2 linked regions of the Streptomyces venezuelae genome follow. The protein of the gene in region 1 interacts with the protein of each later gene in a pairwise test. Links are inferred from orthologs where the notes say so. Each region holds a gene or a part of one and is shown in the gene's direction. Other genes may lie near its edges.

Region 1 (9,333 bases):
GGCAGCCTCGCCGACGTGCTCCAGCTCGCCGTGCCGCCGCGCAGCGCCCGCGCCGAGGGCCGGACCTCCCCGGAGCCCCTGCCGCCGCCGAAGCCCCCGGAGCCGGGGACCTGGCAGCGGTACGAGCAGGGGCCGGCCTTCCTGAACTCCCTCGCGCGCGGCGGGGCGCCCCGGGCCGTGTGGAACGCGCTGCCGGGACCGTACTGGGCCGAGGAGATCGCCCGCGCCGTCGCCGCGACCCTGGCCTCCGGCCGGGGCGCCCTCGTCGTCGTACCGGACGGCCGGGCGGCCGGCCGGGTCGACGCGGCGCTGACCGGGGTCCTGGGGGAGGGGCGGCACGCGCTGCTCACCGCCGAAGCGGGCCCCGAGAAGCGGTACGCACGCTGGCTCGCCGTCCGGCGCGGCTCCGTGCGGGCCGTCGTCGGCACCCGGGCCGCGATGTTCGCCCCCGTGCGGGACCTCGGACTCGCCGTCATCTGGGACGACGGCGACGGCAGCCACAGCGAGCCGCACGCCCCGCAGCCCCACGCGCGCGAGGTCCTGCTGCTGCGCGCCGCCCACGACCGGTGCGCCTTCCTCCTCGGCAGCACGAGCTGCACCGTCGAGGCCGCCCAGCTGGTGGAGTCCGGCTGGGCCAAGGCCCTCGGCGCCGGACGCGAGCAGGTCCGCAGGGCCGCCCCCCTGATCCGGACCGTCGGCGACGGCGAGCTGGCCCGCGACGAGGCCGCCCGCGCCGCCCGGCTGCCCTCGCTGGCCTGGCAGGCCGTAAGGGAGGGGCTGAAGACCGGGCCGGTGCTCGTCCAGGTCCCCCGGCGTGGATACGTGCCCCGGCTGGCCTGCGAGCGCTGCCGGACGCCCGCCCGCTGCCGTCACTGCGCCGGGCCCCTTGAGGCCCCCGAACAGCAGGAGCTGCGCTGCGGCTGGTGCGGGCGGGGCGCCCCCGACTGGCACTGCGTGGCGTGCGGATCGAACCGGCTGCGGGCCCAGATCGTGGGCGCGCGGCGCACGGCGGAGGAGCTCGGCCGGGCCTTCCCCGCGGTGCCGGTGCGGACCTCGGGGCGGGACCACATCCTCGACACCGTGCCAGGACGGCCCGCGCTCGTCGTGTCCACCCCCGGTGCCGAACCCGTCGCCGAGGGCGGCTACGCGGCCGCGCTGCTCCTCGACGGCTGGGCCATGCTCGGCCGGCCCGACCTGCGCGCGGGCGAGGAGGCGCTGCGCCGCTGGATCGACGCGGCCTCGCTGGTGCGGGGGCAGCCCGAGGGCGGCACGGTCGTCGTGGTCGCCGAGCCGACGCTCCGCCCGGTCCAGGCGCTCGTCCGCTGGGACCCGGTGGGCCACGCGCAGCGGGAGCTGGCCGAGCGGGCCGAGCTGGGCTTCCCGCCGGTCTCCCGGATGGCCGCGGTGTCCGGCCCGCCGGAGGCCGTGGAGGGTTTTCTGGCGGCGGCCGGGCTGCCGGGCGACGCGGAGGTCCTCGGTCCGGTGCCACTGCCGGTGGTCCGCCCCGGCGGTCCGCGCCGCCCCGGGGACACACCCCCCGGCGAGCAGTGGGAGCGTGCCCTGGTCCGGGTGCCGCCGGGCAGCGGGGCGGCCCTGGCGGCGGCCCTCAAGCAGGCCCGGGCGGCCGGGCTCGCGCGCGGCGGAGGCGAACCGGTGCGGATCCGCGTCGACCCGCCGGACATCGGCTGACGCGCCGACGGCCGGCACCGCCCGACGCCCGCTGCCACGACGCGCGACGGCCGCCGGCCCCGGTGGGGGGCGGGCGGCCGTCGGAGGCTCGGCGCGGGTCAGCCGTTGCGCGGGCCGGGGAGGGCCGACGGGCGAGGGTCCTCGCGGAGGGTGGCGCTGCCCGAGGTGGGCTGCGGCGGCATCGAGCGGGCGGCGGGCACCGCGGGAAGGGTGCGGGTGACGCCCGGCTCCGTGCTGTGGTCCTGCTCCACGGGGACGCCGGGCTGCGGCGCGCGCCGGGCGCCGTACCGGCGATGGACGGCCTGCTTGGTGACACCGAGCGCGGAACCCACCGCGTCCCACGAGAAGCCGAGCGAGCGGTCGAAGTCGACCGCAGCGGTCACCAGGGTCTCGACGCTGTCCCGGAGCTCCTGGGCGAGGCGGACGGTCGGGGCGGGCGCGCGCCCGTAGACGACGAAGCCCGTCGAAGGGCCGGAGCGGCGGGGACGGTAGACATTGCCCAACTGGGCCGTGAGCGTGCGCAGTGCGTCCACCTGCCGCCGGACCCGCTCGATGTCCCGCACCAACAGGTGCAGACTCGCCCGGGCTTGGGCGTCGTGGGTTGCGTGGTCGGCCATGTGAAAGCCTCTCGAACCGGCGTTTACGGGGGAGGGTCGCAGGGGGGAACGGCGACCCGATTCGGTCAATCTCTCTTGACCAACGCGCCACCGGGAGTTGGGTCACGCTGCGGGGGCGTACACGCATATGCGCGGGGCGCTCGTCCTTCCGTACGCCCCCTTCTCCGCGGGCGCCTAGACTGGTGCGCTGCCCGTAAAGCCCCCGGACAGACAGGCAGCCGCCACCCATGAAGCTCGTCTTCGCAGGCACCCCCGAGGTCGCCGTTCCCGCCCTGGACGCCCTGCTCGCCTCCGGCCGGCACGAGGTGGCCGCCGTGGTCACCCGCCCGGACGCCCCGGCGGGACGAGGGCGGCGGCTCGTCGCCAGCCCGGTGGCCCAGCGGGCCGAGGAGGCCGGCATCGAGGTCCTCAAGCCGGCCAGGCCCCGCGACGAGGACTTCCTCGCCCGGCTCCGGGAGATCGCCCCGGACTGCTGCCCGGTCGTCGCCTACGGCGCGCTGCTCCCCAAGGTCGCCCTCGACATCCCCTCCCGTGGCTGGGTCAACCTGCACTTCTCGCTGCTGCCCGCGTGGCGCGGCGCGGCGCCCGTGCAGCACTCCCTGATGGCGGGCGACCAGGTGACGGGCGCGTCCACCTTCCTGATCGAGGAGGGGCTCGACTCGGGCCCGGTCTACGGCGTCGTCACCGAGGACATCCGCCCGACCGACACCAGCGGCGACCTGCTGACCCGCCTCGCGTTCGCGGGCGCCGGGCTGCTCGCCGCGACCATGGACGGCATCGAGGACGGCAACCTCCAGGCCGTCCCGCAGCCCGTCGAGGGCATCACCCTCGCCCCGAAGATCCAGGTCGAGGACGCGCACGTCGACTTCGCGGCCCCAGCCCTGCGCGTCGACCGCGTCGTCCGCGGCTGCACCCCCGCCCCGGGCGCCTGGACGCTCTTCCGCGGCGAGCGCCTCAAGCTGATCCAGGTCACCCCCCTCCCGGACCGCACCGACCTCGCCCCGGGCGAGCTCGTGGTCGGCAAGAACAACGTGTACGCCGGCACCGGCTCGTACGCCGTCGAGCTCCTCTGGGTCCAGCCGCAGGGCAAGAAGCCGATGAAGGCCGCCGACTGGGCCCGCGGCGTCCGCATCACCGCCGGGGAGCGGCTGGGGGCCTGACCCCGTGCTGCCGCCGCTCCCCGAAGGGCCCTGGTGGGACTGGGAGGTCCGCCACTACGACGGCAGCCGGCTCACCCTGGTCGCCGACCACGACCTCTCGTACCACCACGGGCTCGAGGTCGTCTTCACGGACACCCTCTACGTCCGGTGCCCGATGCACTTCATGGACCCGGAGTTCCGCGCGCCCACGCCCGAGGAGCGCGCGGAGGTCACCCGTCTCGTCGGCGCCGAGCCGCCCGTGCTCGTCGCCTTCGAGGCGGACGGCGGCGGCACGGTGTCGGCCGTGTGCCTGATCGCGGCCGAGGACTGGGCGATCCGCCAGGGGCGTTTTCCCCGGGGGACGTCGGCGGACGTACGCTGAGGGAGTTCGACCCTCATTTCGTCACGCGGAGCACCTTTGAGCGAGCAGGCACGTCGCCGTCCCCACAAGCCCTACCGGAGGCCCCAGAAGGACCCCGTCCGGATGCTCGCCTTCGAGGCTCTGAGGGCGGTGGACGAGCGCGACGCCTACGCCAACCTGGTGCTGCCGCCGCTCCTGCGGAAGGCCCGCGAGAAGGGCGACTTCGACGGGCGGGACGCGGCTCTCGCGACCGAGCTCGTCTACGGGACGCTGCGTCGCCAGGGCACGTACGACGCGATCATCTCCGCCTGCATCGACCGGCCGCTGCGCGAGGTCGACCCGCCCGTGCTCGACGTGCTCGCGCTCGGCGCGCACCAGCTGCTCGGGACCCGGATCCCCACGCACGCGGCCGTCTCCGCCAGCGTCGAGCTCGCCCGGGTGGTGCTCGGCGACGGACGGGCCAAGTTCGTGAACGCCGTGCTGCGGAAGATCTCGCAGCAGGACCTCGACGCCTGGGTGGCGCAGGTCGCCCCGCCGTACGACAAGGACGCCGAGGACCACCTCGCCGTCGTCCACTCGCACCCCCGCTGGGTGGTCTCGGCGCTCTGGGACGCCCTCGGCGGCGGCCGCGCGGGCATCGAGGACCTCCTGGAGGCCGACAACGAGCGGCCCGAGGTCACCCTCGTCGCACGCCCCGGCCGCTCCACCACCGAGGAGCTCGCCGCGGTCACCGAGACGCTGCCGGGCCGCTGGTCCCCGTATGCCCTGCGGATGGCCGAGGGCGGCGAGCCCGGCGCCATCGAGGCGGTCAAGGAGGGCCGGGCGGGCGTCCAGGACGAGGGCAGCCAGCTCGTCGCCCTGGCTCTCGCGAACGCGCCGCTCGAAGGATCCGACGCCCGCTGGCTCGACGGCTGCGCGGGCCCCGGCGGCAAGGCGGCACTCCTCGCCGCCCTCGCCTCCGAGCGCGGCGCCGCGCTGCTCGCCTCCGAGAAGCAGCCGCACCGCGCGCGCCTCGTCGAGCGCGCCCTCGCCGGCAACCCCGGCCCCTACCAGGTCATCGCCGCCGACGGCACCCGCCCGCCGTGGCGCCCCGGTTCCTTCGACCGGGTCCTGATGGACGTGCCCTGCTCGGGTCTCGGCGCGCTGCGCCGTCGCCCCGAGGCCCGCTGGCGCCGTCGCCCCGAGGACCTGGACGGCTTCGCCCCGCTCCAGCGCGCCCTGCTGACCGAAGCGCTGAGCGCCGTGCGCGTCGGCGGGATCGTCGGCTACGCGACGTGCTCGCCGCATCTCGCCGAGACCCGGGTGGTCGTCGACGACGTCCTCAAGAAGGTCGGCGGCGCCGAGCTGATCGACGCCCGTCCCTACATGCCCGGCGTCCCGGCGCTCGGTGACGGCCCGGACGTCCAGCTGTGGCCGCATCTGCACGGCACGGACGCCATGTATCTGGCGCTGCTGCGCCGTACCGCCTGACCCACGGGCGTCCGACCCTTCGATCACCTGACCGCAATCTCCCGGTCCGTCCCGGTCCGCGGCTCGTCGCTTCGTACCGAAATTGGTCTGGACCGGATTCGAAACCGCTCAGCGGCAAAGAAGTACCCAAGAACGTGGGAGGCTTGGCACATGGCGCAGATCAACCCCAGCATCCTGTCCGCGGACTTCGCCCGGCTCGCCGAGGAGGCGAAGGCGGTCGAGGGTGCCGACTGGCTGCACGTCGACGTGATGGACAACCACTTCGTGCCCAACCTGACGCTGGGGGTGCCGATCGTCGAGTCGCTCTCCCGGGCGACGGGGACGCCGCTCGACTGCCACCTGATGATCGAGGACCCCGACCGCTGGGCGCCCCAGTACGTGGAGGCGGGCGCCGGTTCGGTCACCTTCCACGTCGAGGCCGCGGCCGCTCCCGTGCGGCTCGCGCGGGAGATCCGGGCCAAGGGTGCGCGCGCCTCGATGGCGCTCAAGCCGGCCACGCCGATCGAGCCGTACGAGGACCTGCTCCCCGAGCTCGACATGCTGCTGATCATGACGGTCGAGCCGGGCTTCGGCGGCCAGGCCTTCCTCGACATCATGCTGCCCAAGATCCGCCGGACCCGTGAGCTGATCTCCAAGCACGGCCTGGAGCTGTGGCTCCAGGTCGACGGCGGGGTCGCCGAGTCCACCATCGAGCGGTGCGCGGAGGCCGGCGCCGATGTGTTCGTCGCCGGCTCGGCGGTCTACGGCGCGGCGGACCCGGCGGCCGCCGTGGCCTCGCTGCGGGCCCGCGCCGAGGCCACGACGGCCTCGGCCGCGTGGGCGTGTGGCCACTGAACCACCGTCGGATGAACGCGGCCCGTCGGGTCGCCGACAGGACCGATCAAGGCCCGCCGGATCTGACAGGATGAACGGCGAGTCCAGAGTGTGAACGACAGCCGTATGCGAACAGCCGTATGCGAACAGCGGTACGTGAACAGCAGTGAGGAGATCGCGGTGGCCGGTATGTCGGCGGGACGGTCAGCCCTGCGGATGGGCCCCGCGGAGCTGGTGCAGGCGGCGGCCATGGCCCGCCGCTTCTACCTCGAGGGCAAGTCCAAGATCCAGATCGCCGAGGAGTTCGGCGTGAGCCGCTTCAAGGTGGCACGGGTCCTGGAGACCGCCCTGGAGCGCGATCTCGTGCGCATCGAGATCCGTGTGCCGGCCGAGCTCGACGCCGAGCGCTCCGACGCGCTCCGTGCCCGCTACGGGCTCCGCCACGCCGTCGTCGTCGAGTCCCCGGCGGAGGGCGAGGACGAGTCGCCCGACCCGGAGAACCTCGGCGAGGTCGCGGCCGACCTGCTCGGCGAGCTGGTCACCGAGGGCGACGTCCTGGGTCTCGCCTGGGGCCGCTCCACCATCCACATGGCGGCGGCGCTCGACCGGCTGCCGCCCTGCACGGTCGTGCAGCTCACCGGCGTGTACGACGCCGGGACCGCCGAGCGCGGCTCGGTCGAGGCCGTACGCCGAGCCGCCCAGGTCTCCGGTGGCGAGGCGCACCCGATCTACGCGCCCATGCTGCTGCCGGACCCGGCGACCGCCGCGGCGCTGCGCAGCCAGACCGGCATCGCGCGGGCCTTCGAGTACTTCGACAAGGTGACGGTCGCCTGCGTCTCCATCGGCTCCTGGGAGCCGGGCATCTCGACCGTGCACGACATGCTCTCCGACGCGGAGCGCGCCCACTACGCCTCGCTCGGTGTCGCCGCCGAGATGTCCGCGCACCTCTTCGACGCCGAGGGCCGCCGCGTCGGCCGCGACCTGGGCGAGCGGTGCATCACCGTCGAGGCGGACCGGCTGCGGCGCATCCCCGAGGTCGTGGCGATCGCCGGCGGGCAGCGCAAGGCGGCGGCGATCGGGGCGGTCCTCCGCTCCGGACTCGTCACCAGCCTGGTCACGGACCGCGCCGCCGCGGACTACCTGCTGACCGAGTCCAGCCCCGGCACGCACCCGGCGCTCGACCGGACGGACCCCGACGGCAGCTGAGCCGCCACCGCCCACCACCGCGATTTCCCAGGGCCGGAGCCCTCCCGTAACGGTATGTTCGGGACATGTTGCTCCGGCCCTTTCGCGTACTCCTCGCGCTCGTCCTGTGCGTCTTCCTGGCCGGATGCTCCGCCGCGGGCGACACGGTCTCCACGAGGGCGACCGGCGCCGCTCCCGCCGCCTCCGCTCCCGCCGCCGCGCCCACCGGGTCGGCCGGGCTCTCGGGGCTGCCGACCGTACGGGCCGCCGACCTGCCGCCCGAGGCCCGCCGCACGCTCGGCCTCATCGCGCGCGGCGGCCCCTACCCGTACGCCAAGGACGGCGCCGTCTTCTCGAACTTCGAGCGGATCCTGCCGCGCAAGGAACGCGGGTACTACCGCGAGTACACCGTGAAGACCCCCGGTGAGCGCGACCGCGGGGCGCGCCGGATCGTCACCGGCCGGGACGGCGAGCTCTACTGGACCGACGACCACTACGAGACGTTCCGGGAGGTGCTCGGATGAGAATCGACGACGCCGTCCTCCTCGACCTGGCCGGAGTCACGGACAAGGCCGCCCTCATGGACCGGTGCGCCGTGACCCTCGCGCTGCCCGCCTGGTTCGGCCGGAACTGGGACGCCCTGGCCGACTGCCTGACGGATCTCCCCGAACCCGTCACCGTCGTCGTCACGGGCTGGCAGGAGTACGCCAGGACGCGTCCTCGCGAGTGGCGGACCGCCCAGGACGTCTTCGCCACGGCCGTCGACGAGCGCCCCACCCGCCTCTCCGTCCTCCTCTCCCTGGGCGAAGGGCTCGTAGGATCCGACGAACCCCCTGCCGGAAGGCTCGGATGAATTGCCCGGGGCTGGTATTCGTACCGGCGTGGGACAATGAACTACGTGCTTTTTCCCCTGGCTGAAATGCCTAGGGGCCGATCCGAACGACTGGGATGTCAGCACGTGCGTTTCCTCAATGACGTCAAGCCGCCCTACGACCTGACGTACGACGATGTGTTCATGGTGCCGAGCCGCTCGGCCGTGGGTTCCCGCCAGGCCGTGGACCTCTCCTCGCCGGACGGGACCGGGACGACGATCCCGCTCGTCGTCGCCAACATGACCGCCATCGCCGGCCGTCGCATGGCCGAGACCGTAGCCCGCCGCGGCGGCCTGGTCGTCATCCCCCAGGACATCCCGATCGAGGTCGTCACCGACGTCATCTCGTGGGTCAAGAGCCGCCACCACGTGCTCGACACCCCGATCGTCCTGGAGCCCCACCAGACCGTCGCCGACGCGCTCTCCCTGCTGCCGAAGCGGGCCCACGGCGCCGGCGTCGTCGTCGACGAGAACCGCCGCCCGATCGGTGTCGTCACCGACGCCGACCTGTCCGGCGTGGACCGCTTCACCCAGCTGTCCGAGGTCATGTCGAAGGACCTGCTCCTCCTCGACGCCGACATCGAGCCGCGCGAGGCCTTCAACACGCTGGACCACGCCAACCGCCGCTACGCCCCGGCCGTCGACAAGGACGGGCGCCTGGTCGGCATCCTGACGCGCAAGGGCGCCCTCCGCGCGACCCTGTACACCCCGGCCACCGACGCCGAGGGCAAGCTGCGCATCGCCGCCGCCATCGGCATCAACGGCGACTTCGTCGGCAAGGCCAAGCAGCTCCTCGACGCGGGCGTGGACACGCTCGTCATCGACACGGCGCACGGGCACCAGGAGTCGATGATCTCCGCGATCAAGGCCGTCCGGGCGCTCGACCCGCAGGTCCCGATCGTCGCGGGCAACATCGTCGCCGCCGAGGGCGTCAAGGACCTCATCGACGCGGGCGCCGACATCATCAAGGTCGGCGTCGGCCCCGGCGCCATGTGCACCACCCGCATGATGACCGGCGTCGGCCGGCCGCAGTTCTCCGCCGTCCTGGAGTGCGCGGCCGAGGCGAAGAAGTACGGCAAGCACGTCTGGGCCGACGGTGGCGTCCGGCACCCGCGCGACGTCGCCATGGCGCTCGCCGCCGGCGCGTCGAACGTGATGATCGGCTCCTGGTTCGCCGGCACGTACGAG
Region 2 (9,371 bases), 1.9 Mb from region 1 along the record:
GGCCGCGGTGATGTAGGTGACGTTCAGACCGGGGAGACGATTCTTCAGGGCCTCGGCGTCGGGGCGCCCGTAGAGGTGGTCCTTCGCGCGGGCCACGACGAACAGCCTGCCCTCCAGGTCCGGTTCCGCCTCGGCGGCCTCCTCCAGGAGGGCCCGCACGGGGGCCCAGCCCGTACCGGCGCATATATAGGTGCGCAGTCCGCCCGCGGGCGTCCGTGCCGTGAGGCCGCCGCCGGGGGCGCTCAGCCGCAGGACCTCGCCGGGACCGGTCTCCTCGACGAGTGCCGTGCTCATCGCGCCGCCGGGGATCCGGCTCACATGGAGGTCGAGCGTGCCGTCGTCGCGGGGCGCGTTCGCGACGGAGTAGGTGCGCCAGACGCGCGGGACGCGCAGCGAGCTGACGCTGACGTACTGGCCGGGGACGTAGGGGAAGGGCTGCCGGGGCCGCAGGGTCAGGACGGCCAGGCTGTCGCCGTACCGCTCGTGGCGGACGACGTCCGCGTCCCACCAGGCGGGCTCCCCGGCCCCGGCGGCCTCGTCGGCGCCCGCCTGCATCATCTCGACCACGAGCCCGTACGCCTCGGTCCAGGCCTTCTCCGCCTCGATGGTCCACGCCGAGCCGGCGGCGTGCGCGAAGGCGCCGATCAGGCTCTCGCCGACGGCGGCGTAGAGCGCGGGCGAGGCCAGGAACTTGCGGTGGTCCCGGCCCAGGTGCCCCAGATAGGCGGCGAGCGCGGGGTCCTCCAGGTGCGTCACCACATGCGTCAGCGCCGCGAAGAGCCGGTCCCGCTGGGGGACCATGTCCTCGGGGAAGAGCTCGCGCACTCCCGGGTTGTTCCAGAAGAGGTGCGAGTAGAAGAAGGTGACGGCATGCTCGGCCCGTCTCTCGACGACCGCGAACGTGCTTCTGATCAACTGGGGATCCACTGGCATGAATCTAGGGCACGTCGGGCGCCTCATGATCACAGGTTCTCCATACATGCCCCGGCGGCCGCCGCTCCCGCCCCCGGCCGAGCCCCGTTCCCGCCCCTGCCCGAGCCCCGCACGCGCCCCGTCTGCACCCCCGGGACCTCCCTGTACGGTCGGGGAGTGAGTACCAGCCCCGCCCCCGAGCTCTTCACCTGGGAGTTCGCCAGCGACCCCTACCCCGCCTACGCCTGGCTGCGGGAGCACGCGCCCGTGCACCGCACGAAACTGCCCAGCGGCGTCGAGGCCTGGCTCGTGACCCGGTACGCGGACGCCCGGCAGGCCCTCGCCGACCAGCGGCTGTCCAAGAACCCGGCGCATCATGACGAGTCCCCGCACGCGAAGGGGAAGACGGGCATTCCGGGCGAGCGCAAGGCCGAGCTGATGACGCATCTGCTCAACATCGACCCGCCCGACCACACCCGGCTGCGGCGGCTCGTGTCGAAGGCCTTCACGCCGCGCCGGGTCGCGGAGTTCGCGCCGCGCGTGCAGGAGCTGACCGACCGGCTCATGGACGAGTTCGTGGAGAGGGGGAGCGCCGACCTCATCCACGAGTTCGCGTTCCCGCTCCCCATCTACGCGATCTGCGACCTGCTCGGCGTGCCCCCGGAGGACCAGGACGACTTCCGGGACTGGGCCGGGATGATGATCCGGCACGGCGGCGGGCCGCGCGGCGGCGTCGCCCGGTCGGTGAAGAAGATGCGCGGCTACCTGGCGGAGCTGATCCATCGCAAGCGCGAGGAGCCCGGCGAGGACCTCATCTCGGGGCTCATCAGGGCCTCCGACCACGGCGAGCACCTCACCGAGAACGAAGCGGCCGCCATGGCCTTCATCATTCTCTTCGCCGGCTTCGAGACGACGGTGAACCTCATCGGCAACGGCGTCTACCAGCTGCTCCGCCACCCCGAGCAGCGCGAGCGGCTCCAGGCGTCGGTCGCGGCGGGGGAGACCGGGCTCCTGGAGACGGGCGTCGAGGAGCTGCTGCGGTACGACGGTCCGGTGGAGATGGCCACCTGGCGGTACGCGACGCAGGCGCTGACCGTCGGCGGGCAGGAGATCCCGGCGGGCGACCCGGTGCTCGTGGTCCTGGCCGCCGCCAACCGGGACCCGGAGCGCTTCGCGGAGCCGGACACGCTGGACCTCTCGCGGCGCGACAGCCAGCACCTCGGGTACGGGCACGGCATCCACTACTGCCTGGGCGCGCCGCTCGCCCGGCTGGAGGGTCAGGCGGCGCTGGCCACCCTGCTGACGCGCCTGCCCGACCTGCGACTTGCGGCCGATCCGGCCGAACTGCGGTGGCGCGGAGGGCTCATCATGCGGGGATTGCGCACGCTTCCGGTGGATTTCACCCCTTCCGTACGCCTGCTGTGAGTTGATGGACCGTCAGAAATGTGATCTTCACGTGATCGGGGGTCCATCGACTTGTGATGAGTGTTCGAATGCCGCTACGTTTCCCGGCAGTTTCCAGCCGTCACGCGAAAGGCGTTCCTATGCGATCCGGGAACGGAAGACACCGCCGCCCCCGTCAGGCCCCCGCCATCGTCGTAGCCGCGGGTGTGACCGGCTCCGCCCTGGCGCTGCCGCTGCTCGCCACCGGCTCCGCCTCCGCCGCCGACGCCGCGACCTGGGACCGGGTCGCCGAGTGCGAGTCCGGCGGCCAGTGGAGCGCCAACTTCGGCAACGGCATGTACGGCGGCCTCCAGTTCACCCAGGAGAGCTGGGAGCGGAACGGCGGCCTCGACTACGCGCCCAGCCCCGATCTGGCCAGCCGCGCCCAGCAGATCGCGATCGCCGACAAGGCGTTCACCGCCGGCGGCACCGACTGGGCCACCTGCGCGCCCATCGCCGGTCTGACGAACGACGGCAGGGCCACCGGGGTCAACCCCGGCCCGGCCGTCGCCACGAAGGCGCCCACGGGGCCCGTGGCGGAGTCGAACCGGACCGCGGGCACCCCGGTCGCGCCCTCGGAGGCCGCTGCCGACAAGTCCGCGGGGAAGGCGGCGGAGGAGGCCACCGCGCCCACGCAGGCCGCGGAGACCTCCGAGTCGCCCCGTGAGGCCTCGGAGGCCCCCACCGGCCCCGCCGCGCCCACCACCCCCGCCGGCACCGCCACGCCGGTCAGCCCGACCGCACCGGCGACCGGGACCACCCCGGACGGCTCGACCACCCCGACCGCGCCGGTGAGCCCGACCGCGCCGGGCACCCCGACCGCTCCGGTCACGCCCGACACATCCCTTACGCCCGGTTCGCCCGAGACGCCGAAGGATGACGCCTCGTCGGCCGCGCCCGGCACCGGCAAGCACCGGGGCGAGGCGGCTCCGGAGGAAGCCGACAAGGCGGACACTCCTGCCGAATCGGGTCGACACGCTTCATCGACGGACAAGCTGGCGGAAAACTCCACCGCCAAGCCCGTGGCTGACGAGTCGAAGGATTCGGGCACAACGGACAGTCAGGGCACTTCGGGCACGTACACCGTGCGGCCGGGTGACAACCTGTCCGAGATTGCACAGGAGAACGAACTCCCTGGCGGCTGGGACGCCCTCTATGACGCCAACCGCGGGACCGTGGGCACCGATCCGGACCTCATCGTCCCTGGTCAGAGCCTCGACCTGACGGTCGGTTCGGAGGAGGTGGCGGAGTAGTTCGAGGGCTTATGTCCGGTTCTGGGCAAGTGAGACATGGGTCTCTTCGTCCCAACTGGCGTGTCACGTCCGCGAACTTTGCTTCCGTCACCTCCGACCTGCACAAACGCCCCCCACCGGAAGGCAAGTAGGGGCGATATTTCCGCAATACGCCTCTTTGAACTTCCGGTGGGTCTGTGTCTACGGTCGTAACCGCTCGCCACCGCGGGCCCCGTCGACCGAAACGCCGAATCCTGCCGTCGGCCGATGGGAACAGTCGTCGCGTAAGCGCCGAAGGCAGGAGTGGGGGACCCAAGGTAAGTGCCGGTCCAGGCCGTTGAGAGACGGCCGAAGACCGGCTTGGGGTGAAGCCGCGTGCTAGGACACGCGGCCGGGCAACTTTCCGGCCCGAACCCGACAGCTCACCTCACAGGCGTCGGTGAGGAGAATCTCCATGCTGTTTTCCGGCAAGGGCAAACACCGTCGTCCCTCCAAGGCCACCCAGGTCGCCACGCTCGTCGGCGTCACCGGTGTCGCCGTGGCCGCCCCGCTGATGACCGCGGGCACCGCCTCGGCCGCCACGGCCTCCGAGTGGGACCGCGTCGCCCAGTGCGAGTCCGGCGGCAACTGGTCCATCAACACCGGCAACGGCTACTACGGCGGCCTGCAGTTCTCCGCCTCCACGTGGGCCGCGTACGGCGGCACCGCCTACGCCTCGACCGCCAACCAGGCGTCGAAGTCCCAGCAGATCGCCATCGCCGAGAAGGTCCTCGCGGGCCAGGGCAAGGGTGCCTGGCCGAGCTGTGGCGTGGGCCTCTCCGGCGCCTCGTACGACGGCGGCGCCGCCGAGAGCGCGCCGCAGCAGCAGAGCACGCAGCCGCAGCAGACCCAGCAGCCGCGCCAGGAGCGGAAGGCCGAGCAGCCGACCACCCGCAGCGAGCAGCGCCAGGCCCCGAAGAAGTCGACGCAGCAGTACGCCGCGCCGAAGGCCGCCACCAAGAAGACGGTCACCACCCCGACCGGCAAGGTCGTCAAGAAGGGCGACGGCGAGTACAAGGTCGTCGCCGGCGACACCCTCAGCAAGATCGCCGAGGCGCACGGCGTCAAGGGCGGCTGGGCCGAGCTCTTCGAGCTGAACAAGGACGTCGTCGAGAACGCCGACCTCATCTACGTGGGCCAGCAGCTCCACCTGAAGTGAACCCGGCGGCTCGGGTGAGTCCGGCGGCTCCCCCGACCCCGACGACCCTCCCGCGGTGACCACCCCGGTCCGGCGCACTCTCCCCCGTGCGCGCCGGACCGGGGTTCCGCGTATCCGGGGGTCTTCGGCCCGCCGGGGGCGACCTCACAGTTACTGCCCAGTAGATCTGGGGCCCTTCGTCCCTTATTGCATGCCCTTGGGTCCTTTTTCGTCCCAGGGGGCGGGCGCGCGGCCGACCGGAGCCCCCGAGCCGGTTAGGCTCATGTCGCAAGGCCGGTCGACCCTGCACCGGCCATGCGTCACATCCAGCGTCACATCCCAAAAAGGAGATGCTCGTGCCGTCCATCGACGTCGTCGTAGCCCGGGAAATCCTGGACTCCCGAGGCAACCCCACGGTCGAGGTCGAGGTCGGCCTCGACGACGGCAGCACCGGCCGTGCTGCTGTTCCGTCCGGCGCCTCCACCGGTGCGTTCGAGGCCATCGAGCTTCGCGACGGTGACCCCAACCGCTACCTGGGCAAGGGTGTCGAGAAGGCCGTCCTCGCCGTCATCGAGCAGATCGGCCCGGAGCTCGTCGGCTACGACGCCACCGAGCAGCGCCTGATCGACCAGGCGATGTTCGACCTGGACGCCACCGAGAACAAGGGCTCGCTCGGCGCGAACGCCATCCTCGGTGTCTCCCTCGCCGTCGCGCACGCCGCGTCCGAGGCCTCCGACCTCCCGCTCTTCCGCTACCTCGGCGGCCCGAACGCGCACCTGCTGCCCGTTCCGATGATGAACATCCTCAACGGTGGGTCGCACGCCGACTCCAACGTCGACATCCAGGAGTTCATGATCGCCCCGATCGGCGCGGAGTCCTTCTCCGAGGCCCTTCGCTGGGGTGCGGAGATCTACCACACGCTCAAGAGCGTGCTGAAGCGCAAGGGCCTCTCCACCGGCCTCGGCGACGAGGGCGGCTTCGCCCCGAACCTGGAGTCGAACCGCGCCGCCCTCGACCTCATCGTCGAGGCCATCAAGGAGGCCGGCTACACCCCGGGCACCGATGTCGCGCTCGCGCTCGACGTCGCCGCGTCCGAGTTCTACAAGGACGGCAAGTACGAGTTCGAGGGCAAGTCCCGTTCGGCCGCCGAGATGACCGAGTACTACGAGGAGCTCGTCTCCGCGTACCCGATGGTCTCCATCGAGGACCCGCTGTTCGAGGACGACTGGGCGGGCTGGAAGGTTCTCACCGACAAGCTGGGCACCAAGGTCCAGATCGTCGGCGACGACCTCTTCGTCACCAACCCGGAGCGCCTCGCCCGCGGCATCGAGGAGGGCACCGCGAACGCCCTCCTGGTCAAGGTCAACCAGATCGGCTCGCTGACCGAGACCCTCGACGCCGTCGAGCTCGCCCAGCGCAACGGCTTCAAGTGCATGATGTCCCACCGCTCCGGCGAGACCGAGGACGTCACCATCGCGGACCTCGCCGTCGCCGTGAACTGTGGCCAGATCAAGACCGGCGCCCCGGCCCGCTCGGACCGCGTCGCCAAGTACAACCAGCTGCTGCGCATCGAGGAGATCCTCGACGACGCCGCGGTCTACGCCGGCCGCAGCGCGTTCCCGCGCTTCAAGGGCTGACGAGACCCCAGGGGCTGACACCGGCCCCGTAGGGCAGCTTCCGTACGTCCCCGTACTCGGTCCCGTACCGTGTGCGGGGACGTACGCATGAACAGGGGAGGCGACACGACATGGCCGCGAAGGACCGGGACCGGTTCTCGACCGCGACCCGGATCAGACTGCTCGGCGAGCAGACCGCCGCTCGTGTCTACCGCTCCCAGACCCGCCGCCAGGCACGCCGCTCCCGGCTCACCGGCCGCGCGGCCTTCCTCGCCCTCGTCGTCTGCTCCCTCGTCGTGGCGCTCGCCTACCCGATGCGGAGCTACGTCTCCCAGCAGGGCGAGATCGAGGAGCAGGAGCGCCGGGCCGCCGAGGCCGCCCAGCGGGTCGAGGAGCTGCGGGACGAGAAGGCCCGCCTCCAGGACCCGGCCTACGTCCGCCGCCTCGCCCGCGAGCACCTGCACTACGTGCTGCCCGGTGAGACCGGCTTCACCGTGAACGACCCCGACGCGGAGCAGCGGCCCCGCGCCGACCAGGGCGCGGCCGAGCGCCCCTGGTACGACAACCTCTGGGACGGCGTCGACCACGCCGACCGCCCCTGACCCCTCCTCCGCGACAACGAGCAAGGCAATCGAAGACATGGAAACGCCCCCTCCGCAGACCGAACGCACCGAGCCCACCGCGACGGACATCGCCGCCTTCGAGCTGCAGCTCGGCCGGCCGCCGCGCGGCCTGCGCGCCATCGCGCACCGCTGCCCGTGCGGCAACCCGGACGTCGTCGAGACCGCGCCGCGGCTCCCCGACGGCACGCCGTTCCCGACGACGTACTACCTGACCTGCCCCCGCGCGGCCTCCGCCATCGGCACACTCGAGGCCAACGGGGTCATGAAGGAGATGCAGGCCCGGCTCGCCACCGACCCGGAGCTGGCCGCCGCCTACCGGGCGGCGCACGAGGACTACCTCGCCCGCCGGGACGCGATCGAGGTCCTGGAGGGCTTCCCGAGCGCCGGCGGCATGCCGGACCGCGTGAAGTGCCTGCACGTCCTCGTCGGTCACTCGCTGGTCGCGGGCCCGGGCGTCAACCCGTTCGGTGACGAGGCCCTCGCGATGCTGCCGGAGTGGTGGGCGAAGGGTGCGTGCGTGACGCCGTGCGCGGACAAGGAAGAGAAGGAGTCCGCGGAATGACCCGGGTCGCCGGAATCGACTGCGGTACGAACTCGATCCGCCTCCTCGTCGCCGACGTCCACCCGGAGACCGGCGAGCTCGTCGAGCTGGACCGGCGGATGACGATCGTCCGGCTCGGCCAGGGCGTCGACAAGACGGGCCGGCTCGCGCCCGAGGCGCTGGAGCGGACCTTCGCGGCCTGCCGCGCGTACGCCGAGGTCATCAAGGAGCTGGGCGCCGAGAAGCTCCGCTTCGTCGCCACCTCCGCCTCGCGCGACGCCGAGAACCGCCAGGACTTCGTGAACGGGGTCGTGGAGATCCTGGGCGTCGAGCCCGAGGTGATCACCGGCGACCAGGAGGCCGCGTTCTCCTTCACCGGCGCCACCGGTGAGCTGCACGGCGACGACCGGCGCCTGGTCGTGGACATCGGCGGCGGCTCCACCGAGTTCGTCGTCGGCAACAAGCACGTCGAGGCCGCCCGCTCCGTCGACATCGGCTGCGTCCGGCTGACCGAGCGGCACGTCCGGAACGACCCGCCGACCGCCGAGGAGGTCGCCGCGATCCGCGCCGACGTCCGGGCCGCGCTCGACCTGGCCGCGGAGACCGTGCCGATCGGCACGGCGGAGACCCTCGTCGGGCTCGCCGGCTCGGTCACCACCGTCGCCGCGATCGCCCTCGGGCTGCCGGAGTACGACTCCGAGAAGATCCACCACTCCCGGATCTCCGCCGAGCGCGTCGCCGGGGTCACCGACATGCTCCTCGCCTCCACGCACGACGAGCGGGCCGCGATCACCGTCATCCACCCGGGCCGGGTCGACGTGATCATCGCCGGTGCGCTCGTCCTGAGGGAGATCGTGGAGCGCGTCGGAGCGAGCGAGGTCGTGGTCAGCGAGCACGACATTCTCGATGGGATCGCCCTATCCGTCGCATAGTGGGCGCCTATCGAGCCCTCCGGCGACACCCTGTCGGAAAAGGTTCGTGAAGTTCTTCACAAGGAAAAGGGCCTCGATGGCGCCAGAGGGGGGTCTTTAGCCCCTCCGGGGGGCGTCTCGGGGCCCTTTCGCAGGTGCGGGGGCCACTTCGCTCGTTGTTTCCATCGCGTGAACGCATCTGGCGGTTCAGCGTTAACGAGGGCTCTCCAGGCCAGTTCACAAGGGGTGAACAACGTTCACCGCCGCACCCCGGTTCCTTTGCAACACCATGACATGGATCACGTGGGCGGCGGAGTGTAGCAGAGGTCCGCCAGGACCTTGTGAAGGGGCGCACGAGCACCCCCCCGGTGAGGGGTGGATACTCGATCCCATGAGCACCACGGAGCGTCCCAGGATCCTCGTAGTAGGCGGCGGGTACGTAGGCCTGTACGCAGCTCGGCGCATCCTCAAGAAGATGCGCTACGCGGAGGCGACCGTCACGGTCGTCGACCCGCGGTCGTACATGACCTACCAGCCCTTCCTCCCCGAAGCCGCCGCCGGCAGCATCTCGCCGCGCCACGTCGTCGTCCCGCTGCGACGCGTCGTGCGCGGAGCCGAGGTGCTCACCGGCCGGGTCACCACCATCGACCAGGACCGCAAGGTCGCCACGATCTCGCCGCTCGTCGGCGAGGCGTACGAGCTGCCTTTCGACTACCTCGTCATCGCGATGGGCGCGGTCTCCCGCACCTTCCCGATCCCCGGCCTCGCCGAGCAGGGCATCGGCATGAAGGGCATCGAGGAGGCCATCGGCCTGCGCAACCACGTCCTCGAGCAGCTCGACAAGGCCGACTCGACCACCGATGAGGAGGTCCGCCGCAAGGCGCTGACCTTCGTCTTCGTCGGCGGTGGCTTCGCC

The links.
Region 2: the proteins of rpe (region 1) and eno interact in binary tests that used the Escherichia coli proteins (3 or more experiments, as listed by UniProt). The link is inferred for Streptomyces venezuelae from one-to-one orthologs.

The regions. Positions count from the first base shown.
Region 1 is NZ_CP029194.1:7,145,364-7,154,696, forward strand. The notes cover bases 4,355-7,268. They hold rpe (ribulose-phosphate 3-epimerase), read left to right. Parts: upstream 4,355-5,426; coding sequence 5,427-6,110; downstream 6,111-7,268. Other genes in these bases: DEJ46_RS32720 (RsmB/NOP family class I SAM-dependent RNA methyltransferase), read left to right, coding at 4,355-5,276; DEJ46_RS32730 (sugar-binding transcriptional regulator), read left to right, coding at 6,246-7,268. In the rest of the region: DEJ46_RS32700 (primosomal protein N'), read left to right, coding at 1-1,689; DEJ46_RS32705 (hypothetical protein), read right to left, coding at 1,788-2,306; fmt (methionyl-tRNA formyltransferase), read left to right, coding at 2,534-3,466; DEJ46_RS32715 (hypothetical protein), read left to right, coding at 3,471-3,827; more of DEJ46_RS32720, read left to right, coding at 3,864-4,354; more of DEJ46_RS32730, read left to right, coding at 7,269-7,295; DEJ46_RS32735 (ribonuclease domain-containing protein), read left to right, coding at 7,361-7,798; DEJ46_RS32740 (barstar family protein), read left to right, coding at 7,795-8,127; DEJ46_RS32745 (GuaB1 family IMP dehydrogenase-related protein), read left to right, coding at 8,233-9,333. UniProt on the Escherichia coli protein: Catalyzes the reversible epimerization of D-ribulose 5-phosphate to D-xylulose 5-phosphate.
Region 2 is NZ_CP029194.1:5,220,154-5,229,524, forward strand. The notes cover bases 4,306-7,257. They hold eno (phosphopyruvate hydratase), read left to right. Parts: upstream 4,306-5,114; coding sequence 5,115-6,401; downstream 6,402-7,257. Other genes in these bases: DEJ46_RS24095 (transglycosylase family protein), read left to right, coding at 4,306-4,785; DEJ46_RS24105 (FtsB family cell division protein), read left to right, coding at 6,512-6,982; DEJ46_RS24110 (DUF501 domain-containing protein), read left to right, coding at 7,020-7,257. In the rest of the region: DEJ46_RS24080 (globin domain-containing protein), read right to left, coding at 1-915; DEJ46_RS24085 (cytochrome P450 family protein), read left to right, coding at 1,090-2,337; DEJ46_RS24090 (transglycosylase family protein), read left to right, coding at 2,523-3,608; more of DEJ46_RS24095, read left to right, coding at 4,042-4,305; more of DEJ46_RS24110, read left to right, coding at 7,258-7,565; DEJ46_RS24115 (Ppx/GppA phosphatase family protein), read left to right, coding at 7,562-8,476; DEJ46_RS24120 (NAD(P)/FAD-dependent oxidoreductase), read left to right, coding at 8,847-9,371. UniProt on the Escherichia coli protein: Catalyzes the reversible conversion of 2-phosphoglycerate (2-PG) into phosphoenolpyruvate (PEP). It is essential for the degradation of carbohydrates via glycolysis.